Regions from separate parts of the Micromonospora sediminicola genome, predicted to be linked through region 1. Evidence: riboswitches for the same ligand, from Rfam matches in the RefSeq annotation. Region 1 holds a riboswitch; the other holds the start of a gene.
What was found. Region 1 has a riboswitch for thiamine pyrophosphate ahead of GA0070622_RS06555 (thiamine phosphate synthase). Riboswitches for the same ligand answer to the same signal wherever they lie in the genome.
Positions count from the first base shown of each region.

Region 1 (6,751 bases):
CAAACTCGACACCGACGGCACCCGGGCAGTGGTGGACGCCGCGCTCGACGCCGGGATCACCTTCTTCGACACCGCCGACATCTACGGCGAGCCGCAGGGCGGCTCCGAGGAGCTGCTCGGGCAGGCGCTCAAGGGACGTCGCGACGACGTGGTGGTCGCCACCAAGTTCGGCATGGACATGCACGGCGCGAACGGGCCGGATCACGGCGCCCGGGGCGCCCGCCGCTACATCGCCCGCGCGGTCGAGGCGTCGCTGCGCCGGCTCGGCACCGACCACATTGACCTCTACCAGATGCACGAGCCGGACCCGGGTACGCCGATCGACGAGACGCTCGCCGCGCTGGACGACCTGGTGACCGCCGGCAAGGTGCGCTACCTCGGCAACTCCAACTTCGCCGGGTGGCAGATCGCCGACGCCGACTGGACCGCGTCGTCGCAGGGCCGCACCCGGTTCATCTCCGCGCAGAACCACTACTCGCTGCTGGAACGCGGCGTGGAGGACGAGGTGATCCCCGCCTGCGAGCGGTTCGGCCTCGGCATGCTGCCGTTCTTCCCGCTCGCCAACGGGCTGCTCACCGGCAAGTACAAGCGGGACGAGGCGCCCCCGGCGGGCAGCCGGCTGGCCGGCGGCGGCCGGTACGCCGAGCGGCTGGCCGCCGCGCGCTGGGACACCATCGAGGCGATCGAGGCGTACGCGGCCGAGCGCGGGATCAGCATGCTCCAGGTGGCCATCGGCGGGCTGGCCGCCCGGCCCGCGGTGACCTCGGTGATCGCCGGTGCCACCACGCCCGAGCAGGTACGCGCCAACGCCGAGGCGGGCACCTGGCAGCCCTCCGCCGAGGATCTGGACGCCCTCGACGCTCTCCTCTGACGGATCCCCGCCGGCGTGGCCGCCTCCGCGGTCCGCCGGCGTGGTCGCTCGTTGGCGTGGTGGTCCGCCAGCGAGACGGCGTGGCCGTTCCTCGCGTGGCGGTCCTGGTGCGGGCTGACCTTCCAGCGTGGCAGCCTTCGGCGGCCACCCTCCAGCGTGGCAGCCTTCGGTGGCCACCTTCCAGCACGGCGGCCTGCGCCGTGGCCACCCGCGACGCGTCACCTCTCGTGGCGATCCACCGGCGAGTGCCGCCAGGCAGACACCCATGGTGTTCCACTCAGCGCCAGCGCTCACCGTGAGTGGAACGGCATGGGTGTCAAACGAGCGCTGAGGCACCCATGGTGTTCCACCCACGGCCGGTCCTGGCGGCGGGTGGAACGTTGTGGGTGTCTGCGGGCGGGTCTGACGTCCGTGGCGCCTCAGGTCCGAGGAGTGCGACGACCGCCCGGACGACTTCGACCTGGCCGCCTACCGCGGGGCGGGGGCGTCGGGCGGGGCGGGCCCGGCGGGCGGGGCAGAGCTGACGGGCGGCGGCGGCACGTCGGGTGGGGCGGCACGTCGGGCGGGGCCGAGGGGCGGGGCATTCGGGTGTGGGCGCGTGGGGGACACCGGGTCAGTGCGGCGGTGCGGTGGCGAGGCGTTCGGCGAGTGCCTGGCGGACCAGGGCGACGGTGGCGTCCGGACGGCGCAACACGTCGTCGGCGGTGAACCGGAGCACCACCCAACCGGCCGCGCGGAGCGCGTTCAGGCGCGCCACGTCGCGACGGAAGTGAGCTCGCTCGCGGTGGTGGTCGCCGTCGTACTCGATCGCGAGGCGGAGCGCCGGCCAGGCCAGGTCGACCCGGGCCACGAAGCGCCCGCCCGCGCGTACCTCGTGCTGCGCGACGAGCGGGCCGAGGCCGGCGTCGAGGAGGAGCAGCCGCAGGCGGGTCTCCATCGGGGACTCGCTCGACGGCTCGGCCAGGGCCAGCACCTCGCGCAGCAGCGGAGCGCCCGGCCAGCCCGGTCGGTCGGCGGCGTAGGAGCGCAGGGCGGGCAGCGTCACCACCCGGCGGCGGAGCAGCGCTTCGACGGCGACCAGCGCGTCGGCGCGTGACCCCTGCCGACCAAGGTCGAACGCGGTGCGCAGCGTGGTGGTGACCGGGAGCCCGCCGAACCGGGTCCGATCCCCACCGGGCAACGGGGACCGGGCGACCGACAGACGCGGGTGCGGGCGCAGTCGGGCGGGGCGCGGCAGCAGCACCGTCACCGGCGCGTCCCGGCCCAGCAGGTCCACCCGGAACAGCCAGGCGGCGCTGCGTCCCGCCAGTGCGGCACCCGGCGGCAGGCGCAGCGCCACCGCCTCGCACCACATCCGGTGGTCGTCGGCGCGGTGTCCGTCCCGGTGCACGTACACGTCAGGCAGCAGACGGACCCATGTCGGCCCGCGCAACATCGTCCAGGTCAGCAGCCCTTCGGAGACGGCACGGCTGCCCCGGAACGGCAGGGCGGACAGGCCGCCGGGCGCTCGGGCGTGAGCGGGCATCCGCACAGCGTGTCGTGACGCGACGGTCACCGTACGCCCCGATCCGGCGCGCGGCGGGTTCCTGGGAAAAACGTCACCCGGTCTTCCGTCCGGCGGGGGAGGCGTCGTACGGTAGGCCGCAAGTGACCCACGGGAGCCCGGTGTGGACCGGGCTGAGAGGGGGGCTGGGAGCCCCCGACCGTCGAACCTGATCCGGGTAATGCCGGCGCAGGGAGGAGCGTTGCCGTGCCGTCCCTGGGACGACTGCATCTCATCACCGACACCCGGCCGGGGCGTGACCCGCTCGCCGTGCTGCGCGCCGCCCTGCCGGTGGCCCGCGCCGACCTCGTCGTGCAGGTCCGGGTGGAGGACGACGCCACCGACCGGGAGGCGTACGAGCTGGCCCGCCTGGTGGTCGACGCCTGCCGGCCGTACGGGGCGCGGTGCCTGGTCAACGACCGGTTGCACGTGGCGGTGGCGGTGGTGGCTGCCGGGGGCCACGTCGGGGCGGACGACCTGCCGGTGGCCGCCGCGCGTCGGGTGCTCGGCCCGGACGCCGTGCTCGGCGCCACCGCCCGCGAGCCGGGCGGCGCCCGAGCGGCCGTCGCCGCCGGCGCGAGTTACCTGGGCGTCGGCCCGTGCCACGCCACCACCACCAAGTCCGGCCTGCCCACGCCGATCGGCCCGGCGGGGGTACGCGCCGTCGCCGGGGCGGTGGACGTGCCGGTGATCGCCATCGGCGGGGTGACCGCCGCCACCGTGCCGGCGCTGCGGGCCGCCGGGGCGTACGGGGTGGCGGTGGTGGGGGCGGTCAGCGGGGCGGCCGACCCGGCCCGGGCCACCGCCGAGCTGCTCGGTGCGCTGACGTGTTAAGCAGGGGCCCTTCCTCTACCGGAGGCGTTAACAGGGGGCCCTTCCTTACCGACGTGGCGGTGGTGGGTGGCGGGCCGATCGGGTGGGCGATCGCGTGGCGGTGCGCCCAGCGCGGGCTGCGCGTGGTGGTGCACGACGACCGGCCCGGGTCGGGTGCCTCCTCGGTGGCCGCGGGGATGCTCTCGCCGGTCGCCGAGGCGTACTTCGGGGAGCACGAGTTGACCGGGCTGCTGGTCTCGTCCGCCGCCCGCTGGCCCGCGTTCGCCGCGGAGCTGACCGCGGCGAGCGGCGTCGACCTCGGGCATCGCACCGAGGGCACGCTCGTCGTCGGGCTCACCGCCGACGACCTGGCCGAGGCGCGGCGGCTGTGGTCGTACCAACAGGGTCTGGCACTGCCGATCACGCCGCTGCGCCCCTCGGAGCTGCGCGACCGTGAGCCGGCGCTGGCCACCCGGGTGCGCGGCGGCGCCGTGGCGCCCGGCGACCACCAGGTCGACCCGCGCCGGCTGGTCACCGCGTTGCGCGCGGCGGCCGGGCGGGCCGGCGTCGCGCTGCGGCCGGTGCGGGTCGGCGCGCTGTCCGAGGTGGACGCCCGGGTCACCGTGGTCGCGGCGGGCTGCGGCGCGGCGGCGTTGACCGGCCTGCCGGTCCGGCCGGTCAAGGGCCAGGTGCTGCGACTCCGCGCGCCCGCCGGCGGCCCGCCGGGCTTCCGGCACGTGATCCGGGGGTACGCCGACGGCGAGGCGGTCTACCTGGTGCCCCGGGACAGCGGCGAGGTGGTGGTCGGCGCGACCGTCGAGGAGCGCGCGGACACCGAGGTCACCGCCGGAGGCGTGCTGACGCTGCTGCGCGCCGCCGCCGAGCTGGTGCCGGAACTCGTCGAGTACGAGCTGGTGGAGGCCGTCGCCGGGCTGCGCCCCGGTACGCCGGACAACGCCCCGGTCATCGGGCCGCTGCCCGGCCTGCCCGGTGTGGTCGTGGCGACCGGCCACCACCGGCACGGCATCGTGCTCACCCCGGTCACCGCCGACCTGGTCGCCGAGCTGATCGTCACCGGCGAGCCGGATCCCGCGCTCGCCCCCTTCACCCCGGACCGCTTCGGGAAGGAGCGCACGTGGAACTGATCGTCAACGGCACGGGCCGGACGCTGCCCGAGGGCGTCACCGTCGCCGAGGTGGTCCGCACCGTCACCGACCGGGAGCGCGGGCTCGCGGTCGCGGTGAACGGCGAGGTGGTGCCGCGCGGCGGCTGGTCGGCAAGCGTGCTGCGCGACGGCGACCGGGTCGAGGTCCTCAGCGCCACCCAGGGCGGGTGAGCGGATGTCCACGTTGGAGATCGGCGGGGTCTCGTTCGGCTCCCGGCTCGTCCTCGGCACCGGCGGCGCGGCCAACCTGCATGTGCTGGAGCAGGCGATCCGCGCCTCCGGCACCGAGCTGGTGACACTGGCGCTGCGCCGGGTGGACACCGCGCCCGGCGGGTCGGTCGGGCTGCTGGACCTGGTGGAGCGGTGCGGCGTACGGCTGCTGCCGAACACGGCCGGCTGCCGCACCGCCGTCGAGGCGGTGAAGACCGCGCACCTGGCCCGGGAGGCGTTCGACACCGACTGGGTGAAGCTGGAGGTGATCGGCGACGAGCGCACGCTGCTGCCCGACGGGGTGGAGCTGCTGCGCGCCGCCGAGGAGCTGGTCGCGGACGGGTTCACCGTGCTGCCGTACACCTCGGACGATCCGGTGCTGGCCCGGCGGCTGGCCGACGTGGGGTGCGCGGCGGTGATGCCGGCCGGGTCGCCGATCGGCTCCGGTCTGGGCATCGGCAACCCGCACCACATCCGGCTGATCCGGCAGGCCGTCGACGTCCCGGTGGTGCTCGACGCGGGCATCGGCACCGCCTCCGACGCCGCGCTCGCGATGGAGCTGGGCTGCGACGCGGTGCTGCTGGCCAGCGCCGTGACCCGGGCCGCCGACCCGGTGGCGATGGCCACGGCGATGCGGTACGCGGTCGAGGCCGGCCGCCTGGCGTACGGCGCGGGCCGCATCGCCCGCCGCTTCCACGCCCTCGCGTCCACGCCGGACGAGGGACGGCCCGACCTGTGACCGCCGTACGCGCTGCGGATCTTGGTACGGATGCGCCCCTGGAGGGGCGGCCGCGTACCAGGATCGAGGGCTGCCCGAGTGGGCTTGTGCTGCTCACCGATCGGCGCGTCGCGCGGGGGGCGCTCGTCGACGTGGTGGCGGGTGCCGTGGGCGGGGGAGTGCGGTGGGTGGTGCTGCGGGAGAAGGACCTGCCCCGCGCCGAACGCCTCGCGCTCGCTGTCGACCTGCGCGCGATCCTCGCCGAGGCGGGCGGCACGCTCGTCGTGGCCGGACCGGATCCGCTCGACGGGGACGCGGTGCACCTGCCCGCCGCCGGCCCCTACCCGCCGCCCGCCGTCGGACTGGTCGGCCGCTCCTGCCACGACACCGCCGAGCTGGCCCGGCTCACCACCGAGCACTACGCGACGCTGTCCCCGGTCTACGAGACGAAGACGAAGCCCGGCCACGGCCCGGCACTGCGCCCGGCCGGACTCGCCGTGCTGGTGAAAGCCAGCCCGGTCCCGGTGCTCGCCCTGGGCGGCATCGAAACCCCGGATCAGGTCACCGCATGCGTCGAGGCGGGCGCCGCCGGCGTAGCCGTGCTGGGCGCGATCATGCGCGCCCAGGACCCCACCGAAACCGCCACCACGCTGGGCAGAGCCTTCCAGGAGGCGGCCACCCGCCTTGTCACCAGCCCTGCGCGTCGCGGCGAACGTCCCCCCGAGACAGGGCTGCGGCCGACCGTGACCACGGAGGGATCAAGCCTGACCGCCCGGAGTGGGCACGGTCGGCCGCAGCCCCGACCGCAACCACCGAAGAACGCCAGTGGGCACGGTCGGCCGCAGCCCTCAACCGTAACCACCGGAGAAGACCAGTGACGCCGAGAACAGTTCTCACCATCGCCGGCTCCGACTCCGGGGGCGGCGCCGGCATCCAGGCCGACCTGAAGACGTTCGCCGCGCTCGGCGCGTACGGCACGAGCGTGCTCACCGCCGTCACCGCGCAGAACACCCGGGGCGTCGACGCGGTCCTGCCGCTGCCCCCGCAGACCGTGCGCGACCAGCTGGACAGCGTGCTCGGCGACTTCGCCGTCCGCGCGGTGAAGACCGGAATGCTCGGCACCCCGGCCGTCGCCGACGCGGTGGCCGACGCGGCCCGGGCCGGGCGGCTGCCGCACCTGGTCGTCGACCCGGTGCTGGTCGCCACCAGCGGGCACCGGCTCGGCGTGGTGGAGGCGGTCGAGCGGCTGCTCCCGTACGCCGAGGTGGCGACGCCGAACTGCGCGGAGGCCGCGGCCCTCACCGGAGGCCCGGTGGGCACCGTCGAGGAGATGGTCGCGGCGGCCGAGGCGCTGGCGGCGCGCGGACCGGCGTTCGTGGTGGTGACCGGCGGCGACGTGGACGCGGCCGGCGAGTCGGTGGACGTGCTGGC
Region 1 is NZ_FLRH01000003.1:1,247,810-1,254,560, forward strand. It holds gene GA0070622_RS06545 (aldo/keto reductase) at 1-871, shown strand, start outside; gene GA0070622_RS06550 (endonuclease domain-containing protein) at 1,485-2,396, opposite strand; TPP riboswitch at 2,516-2,627, shown strand; gene GA0070622_RS06555 (thiamine phosphate synthase) at 2,622-3,248, shown strand; gene thiO (glycine oxidase ThiO) at 3,242-4,372, shown strand; gene thiS (sulfur carrier protein ThiS) at 4,363-4,563, shown strand; gene GA0070622_RS06570 (thiazole synthase) at 4,568-5,341, shown strand; partial or broken gene GA0070622_RS06575 (thiamine phosphate synthase) at 5,404-6,000, shown strand; gene thiD (bifunctional hydroxymethylpyrimidine kinase/phosphomethylpyrimidine kinase) at 6,195-6,751, shown strand, end outside.

Region 2 (6,751 bases), 650 kb from region 1:
GTGCCCTCGTCGCCGTGCTCGGCGACCAGGCTGCGGGTGCGTTCCGGCGAGCGGTTGTGCACCGCCACGGCGAAACCGTTGCGGGCCAGGTTCCGGGCCAGGTTGCGACCCATCACCGCCAGACCGGTGACCCCGATCCGCGCCGTCGCCTGTTGTGCCATGCGTACCGCCACCTCTCGTCCTCGCTGCCGTGCTGCGACCGTATCGCGGTCGCCGGGGGAGTGGGCCGGGACGTCGACGCCGGGTGAGTGGCCGGTGGCGGTGCGTCCCGCGGTAATTCGGATGCGCGACCGGCTCGGGGCGGGATAGCCTTCCGGCATGCGTAACTGACGCCCTTCTTCCGAGCCCGGTCCACCGCCGCACGTGCCGTGGACCCGTCCTGCTCCGGGCGTCCGCATCCTCTCCCGCCGCCGTGGTTCGCGGTGTCTGTCGTGGTCGGATCGCACCCGGGGCGTACCCGCTCGGCGCGTCCGTGGTCGGCGCGCCCGCCAGACAGGAGGACCGCGGATGCCCGCGAAGCGCAGCCCGAAGAAGTCCCGCAAGCCGTCGCCGTCGCTGCGGGAGGTGACCCCGAGGGATCTCGACGCGCTCACCGTGGCGCCGTCGACGCCGGTGTCCCTGCCGACGGAGCAGGCCCCGGCGCCGCCCACGGCCGGCCCGCCCGCCGGTCGCCAGGGGCGGGTGACCGGGCGCAGCCAGCGCGCCGGCCAGACCCGCTTCTACGCCTTCCGCCGCAGCTGACCGCCCGAGCCCCGGACGCGCCCGCGCCCGGGGCTCCACCCTCCCCAACGGCGTCGATCATGAAGTTGGCGGCGACAAATCGGACGCCGAACGCCGCCAACTTCATGATCGCCCCATCAGGGGTGGGAGGCGGTGCCCCGCCTCGTCGGGGAGATCTTGGAAGCTGGCGGCCCCGCTGAGGGCCCTCTTCTTCCAAGATCTCCGTTGAGCGCTGTTGACCATGAAGTTGGCGGCGACAATCCGGGCACCGAGTGCCGCCAACTTCATGATCGACCACGTGGGGCTGCGCTGGGGTGGGTCAGCCGATGAGAGGGCGGAAGGTGCCGAGGAGGATGCTCGTGGTCAGGGCGGCGCCGGCCAGGAGCGCGGCGGTGACCACCAGCAGGGCGTCGGCCCGGGTGAAGTGCTGCCGCCGGGCCACCGTGCGCGGCGTCCCGGCGTCGAAGCCCCGTGCGTCCATCGCCACCGCCAGCCGGGTACCCCGCCGGATCGCGCCGACCAGCAGCGCGAACGCGGTCGACGCGAACAGCCGCAGCTTCGCCAGCGGGTTCCGGCCGGCGTCCACGCCCCGGGCCCGGCGGGCCATGCTGATCATCCGCCACTCCTGTTCCAGCAGCGGCACCATCCGGAACGCGGCCAGCGCGCCGATGGCGAACCGGGCCGGTGCCTTGGCGTTCTGGATCAGCGCGTCGGCCAGCTCGGTCGGATCGGTGGTGGCGAAGACGACGATCCCGGGCAGCGCCACCGCGAGCATGCGCAGCACCAGGCCGAGCGCCGTGACCAGCACACCCTGGGTGACCAGCACCGGGCCGGCGTCGACCAGCACCGGGCCGGACCGGTCGGCGGCGAAGAGCACCAGCGTGACCAGGATGCCCACGGCTCCGGCCAGCAGCGGCCAGGCCCGGCGGGCCAGCACCCGGTAACGGACGCCGAACAGCGGCAGCACCGCCAGCTCGATCGCGATGGCGATGGCCGGCGCGACTGGATCCAGCGTCGCCACCAGCACGAGCGTGAAGACCAGCGCGGCGGCTACCTTCGCCACCGGGTTGCGCCGCGCCAGCGGGGCGTCGGGCGCGGCGACCGGTTCGAGATCGATCACGGCGCGCCCGCCCCGCGCGTCGGAGGTGACGGCGGCCCGTCCGCGTCGGGACGGCCCGCCGACTCGCTGGCGCCCTGACCGTCCGAGGCCGGGCCGGCGGAACCGGGCGGGCCGGCGGAACCCGACGGGCCGGCGGGCCCGGCCGTGCGCGGCCCGTCGAGGTCCGCGGACGGGCGGTCCAGGGTGAGCGTCCGGTCGGCCAGCGCGGCGACGAAGTCCGCGTCGTGGGTCACCGCGACCACGCCGTGTCCCGCGTCGCGCAGCTCGGCGAGCAGGTCGACCAGCTCCAGCCAGGTCCGCCGGTCCTGGCCGAACGTGGGTTCGTCGCAGATCAGCAGGCGGGGCGCGGTGGCCAGGGCGGTCGCCACGCTCAGCCGCCGCGCCTCGCCGCCCGAGAGGGTGTACGGATTGGCGCCGGCCAACCGGTCCAGTCGCAGCCGGTGCAGCAGCGCGTCCACGGTGTCGGTGACGTCCGCCTCGGACCGGCCGGTACGGCGTGGGCCGAGCGCCAACTCGTCCCGCACCGTGCCGGTGACGAACTGGTGTTCCGGGTCCTGGAACACCGAACCGATCCGGCGCGCCAGCGCGGGTGCCCGCCAGCGGTGCGGGGGAGTGCGCGCGTCCCGGCCGGCCAGCTCGGCGGAGGCGGTGAGCGCACCGGTGCCGGGGCGCAGCAGGCCGCCGAGGAGCAGCGCCAGCGTGGACTTGCCGGCGCCGTTGGGGCCGAGGACGGCGAGTGCCTCGCCGGCGCGTACCCGAAGGTCCGTGGGGGTCAGCCGGGGCGGCAGGCCGAGCCGGTCGGCGGCGAGCAGGGTCTCCCCGGGCGGCGTGGTGGCGTGCCGCGGCGGGACGGTGTGTCCGGGCACCCAGACCCCGGCGGCGGCCAGCGCGTCGCCGTGCGCGGCGAAGACCGCCTCGGGCGGCCCGTCGGCCCGCACCCCGCCGCCGGGTTCCAGCACCACCACGCGGTCGACCAGCGGCAGCGCCTCGGCCACCCGGTGCTCGACCAGGATCAGCGTGGTGTCCGGGTCGAGCGCGTCGGCGACGGCCCGGCGAATCAGGGTGGCGCCGGTCGGGTCGAGGTTGGCGGTCGGCTCGTCCAGCAGCAGCAGGCCGGGGCGGAGCGCGAGCGTGCCGGCCAGGGCGAGGCGTTGCTGCTCGCCCCCGCTGAGGGCGGCGGTGGGACGGTTCCGGTCGTAGGGGAAGCCGACCCGGCGCAGCGCCTCGTCCACCCGGGGCCAGATCTCCTCGGCGGGTACGCCCCGGTTCTCCAACCCGAACGCGACGTCGTCGCCGGAGCGGGCCATCACCAGCTGGGTCTCCGGGTCCTGGAAGACCACGCCGACGCGTTCGCGCGCCTTGCGCGGGTCCAGCCCGTCGATCTCGACGGTGCCCTCCTGCTCGCCGGAGTCCTCCGGCAGCAGCCCGGCCAGCGCCGCCAGCAGCGTGCTCTTGCCGGCCCCCGAGGCGCCGAGCAGCAGGACCCGTTCCCCGCTCTCGACGCGCAGGTCGACGCCGCGCACCGCCCAGGCCCGGCGCCCCCCGTGCCGCCACCCGAACCCCCGGAGAACCACCCCGCTCACCGTCGCACACCCCCTTCCGTTCCGACCCCAGCCTGGTTGATCAAGGAGTTCGCGTCAGGGATATCGCCCGCCGCCGACGCGAACTCCTTGATCAACATGGCGGGAAACCGGTCAGACCAGGGCGCGGTCGCGGCCGGCGGGGAAGCGGTCCAGCACGCCGGTGTTCGCCAGGGCCCGGGTGAGCAGGTGCGCGCCGAGGCCGGCCACGACGGTGGCGCTGACGATCGTGATCAGGGCGTAGGGGATGCGGTAGGAGGTCAGCTCGTAGGCCTTGTTCCAGTAGACGAAGTCGAAGATCGCCGCGCCCAGGCCGGTCAGCGCGCCGGCCAGCACCGCCACCGGCAGCCGGAACGAGCGGTAGCGGAACGCGGCGAACGCCAGCTCGGCGCCGATGCCCTGCATCAGGCCCTGGAGGATCACGATGCTCGCCCACTGGCTGCCCAGCAGCGCGGAGACGATCGCGGCGACGGTCTCGCAGTAGAGCGCCGCGCCCGGCTTGCGGATGATCAGGCCGGCGAGCACCGCCGGGATCAGCCAGACGCCGTAGAGCAGCGCCTGCGCCGGCGGGAAGAACGCGAACGCCGCGTCGGTGGCGCTCCAGAGCAGGCCCCAGGCCCAGAAGACGACGCCGAAGGCGACGGCGATCACCGAAGCGACGACGATGTCGACCGTACGCCAGCGGTTGCTGTCGGTGTGGCTCATGACGGACTCCCAGTTCAGATGAGGAACCAGGAGAAGACGCACGCCGCGCCCGGAACGCCCGGACGGCGGCGCGGCTGGAGGTCGACCGAACTCCCTGCGCTGGCATTACCCAGATCAGGTTCGAGGGTCTGCGGGCCTCGGCCCGCACTCTCAGCGCTGTGCGCTCCCCTGTCGGATGTGAAGTTGTCTCGTCGCAGACGCTAGCACCGTCACCTGCCCCGGGCCCAGCAGGGCAACTGTCGGCTACGGTGGTGATCATGCGGGTCGAGGCGCGGGGACTGACGTTCGAGGTACGCACCGGCGGCCCCGAGGACGGCGACCCGGTCCTGCTGCTGCACGGCTTCCCGCAGCACTCCGGCGAGTGGGACGCGGTCACGCCCGCGCTGCACGCCGCCGGGCTGCGCACGTACGCGCTGGACCAGCGCGGCTACTCGCCCGGCGCGCGGCCGGCCGCCGTCGAGGCGTACCGGATCCCGGAGCTGGTGGCCGACGCGGCCGGCGTGCTGGACGCGCTCGGGGTGACCCGCGCGCACCTGGTCGGCCACGACTGGGGCGCGATCGTGGCCTGGGGGCTGGCGGCGGCGCACCCGCAGCGGGTGCGGACGCTGACCGCGGTCTCGGTGCCGCACCCGGCGGCGATGGGCCACGCGCTCGCCGCCGACCCCCGGCAGAAGGCGAAGTCCGCCTACATCGCGCTGTTCCGGATGCCGGGCAAGGCGGAGAAGGTGCTGCTGGCGCTGCGCGGCGCCGCGCTGCGGCGGCTGCTCGGCGGGGTGGGGGACGCCGACGCGGTGGCCCGCTACGCCGAGCCGATGCGCGAGCCGGAGGCGCTCACCGCGGCGCTCAACTGGTACCGGGCGATGAGCGGGACGGACATGAAGGCGGTCGGACCGGTGGGCGTGCCGACCACGTACGTCTGGAGCGACCGGGACGTGGCGATCGGCCGGACGGCCGCCGAGGCGTGCGCGGCGCACGTCACCGGGGACTACCGCTTCCTGGTGCTCGACGGCGTCAGCCACTGGATCCCCGACGAGGCGCCCGGCCCGCTGGCCGCCGCGATCCTCGCCCGGTGCACAGGAGCGGAGGAAGCATGACGGTGAGCGCCGAGGACTACCTGGCGGTGGTGACCGAGACGATGGGCCGGGTGGCCGCCGAGCAACGGCGGAACGTGGCCGCGGCGGCCGACCTGATCGCCACGGCGCTGCGGGCCGACGCGGTGGTGCACGCCTTCGGCACCGGACACTCCGAGGCGCTCGCCATGGAGATCGCCGGAAGGGCCGGCGGGCTGGTCCCCACCAACCGCATCGCACTGCGTGACCTGGTGCTGCGGGGCGGGGAGCCGGCCGACGTGCTCGGCCCGAAGCTGGAACGTGAGCCGGCCGTGGCGCACCGCCTCTACGAGCTGGCCCCGATCCGGCCGCAGGACGTGTTCGTGCTGGCCTCCAACTCGGGCGTGAACGGGGCGATGGTGGAGTTCGCCGCCATCGTGAAGGAGCGGGGGCACGGGCTGGTGGCGATCACGTCGGCCCAGCACTCGGCCCGGATGACGTCCCGGCACCCGTCCGGCCGCAAGCTCGCCGACTTCGCCGACGTGGTGCTGGACAACGGCGCCCCGTACGGCGACGCGACGCTGCCGCTGCCCGGCGGCGGCGCGGTCGGCGCGGTCTCCTCGATCACCGCGGCGCTGCTGGCCCAGCAGATCGTCGCCGAGGTGGTGGCCCGGCTGCTGGCTGCCGGCGAACGGCCACCCGTCTACCTTTCCGCCAACATCACCGGCGGCGACGAGCACAATGCGGAGTTGGAGGCACGGTACGAGGGCCGCATCCGCCGCGGAGCCTGAGGGCGTTTCGCGATCACTCGGACGGGGCACTGGCGGTCCTGCCGGCGGGCGTTCACCCGCCGGCCGTGCCGTCTTCACCGGAGGTTCGCGAGTTGTCCAAGGAATCCGAGAAGCAGCGCTGGCAGCGCAACTTCGCCGACCTGCTGCAGGAGCTGCGCGTCGCGCAGACCGGCGTGCAGATCCTCTTCGCCTTCCTGCTGACCCTGCCGTTCAGCAACGGGTTCACCCGGACCACCGAGTTCCAGCGCGACGTCTACATCGTGGCGCTGCTGGCCGCCGCGGCGGCCACCGCGATGATCATCTCGCCGGTCGCGTTCCACCGGGCGCTGTTCCGCCAGGGACGTAAGCCGGAGCTGGTCCGGTTCGCCCACCGGATGGCCACCGGCGGCCTGTTCTTCATGCTGATCGCGATGGTCAGCGCGGTGCTGCTGATCACCGACTTCGTGCTGCCCCGGCCGATCGCGTTCGTGCTCAGCGCGGTCACCGGGATCTGGTTCCTGACCTTCTGGGCCATCCTGCCGTTCGCCCGGCGCAACTGGGGTGAGGACGACATCGACGACGAGGACGACGACCCGCGGACGCTGTCCGGCGACTGACGGTCCGCCAAATCGGGCGTGCACGCGACGCTACCCCTGGGTAACACCCGGGGGTAGCGTCGTTTTCGTCGAGCGCGTCGACCGCAGCCGGACCGACCATCCAGGAGGCAGCCGTGACCACGACACAGAACAGCCGGCCCGAGTCCGCCGACGGCGCCGGGCCGCTGCCCGCCGAGGCGGGCCAGGTCTC
Region 2 is NZ_FLRH01000003.1:1,895,877-1,902,627, forward strand. It holds gene gndA (NADP-dependent phosphogluconate dehydrogenase) at 1-161, opposite strand, end outside; gene GA0070622_RS09550 (hypothetical protein) at 508-741, shown strand; gene GA0070622_RS09555 (energy-coupling factor transporter transmembrane component T family protein) at 1,040-1,840, opposite strand; gene GA0070622_RS09560 (ABC transporter ATP-binding protein) at 1,837-3,423, opposite strand; gene GA0070622_RS09565 (ECF transporter S component) at 3,535-4,125, opposite strand; TPP riboswitch at 4,199-4,305, opposite strand; gene GA0070622_RS09570 (alpha/beta fold hydrolase) at 4,383-5,219, shown strand; gene GA0070622_RS09575 (sugar isomerase domain-containing protein) at 5,216-5,965, shown strand; gene GA0070622_RS09580 (DUF6328 family protein) at 6,058-6,561, shown strand; gene GA0070622_RS09585 (acyl-CoA dehydrogenase family protein) at 6,675-6,751, shown strand, end outside.
Region 2: linked by a shared signal. The riboswitch ahead of GA0070622_RS09565 (ECF transporter S component) and the one ahead of GA0070622_RS06555 (thiamine phosphate synthase) in region 1 are both predicted to bind thiamine pyrophosphate.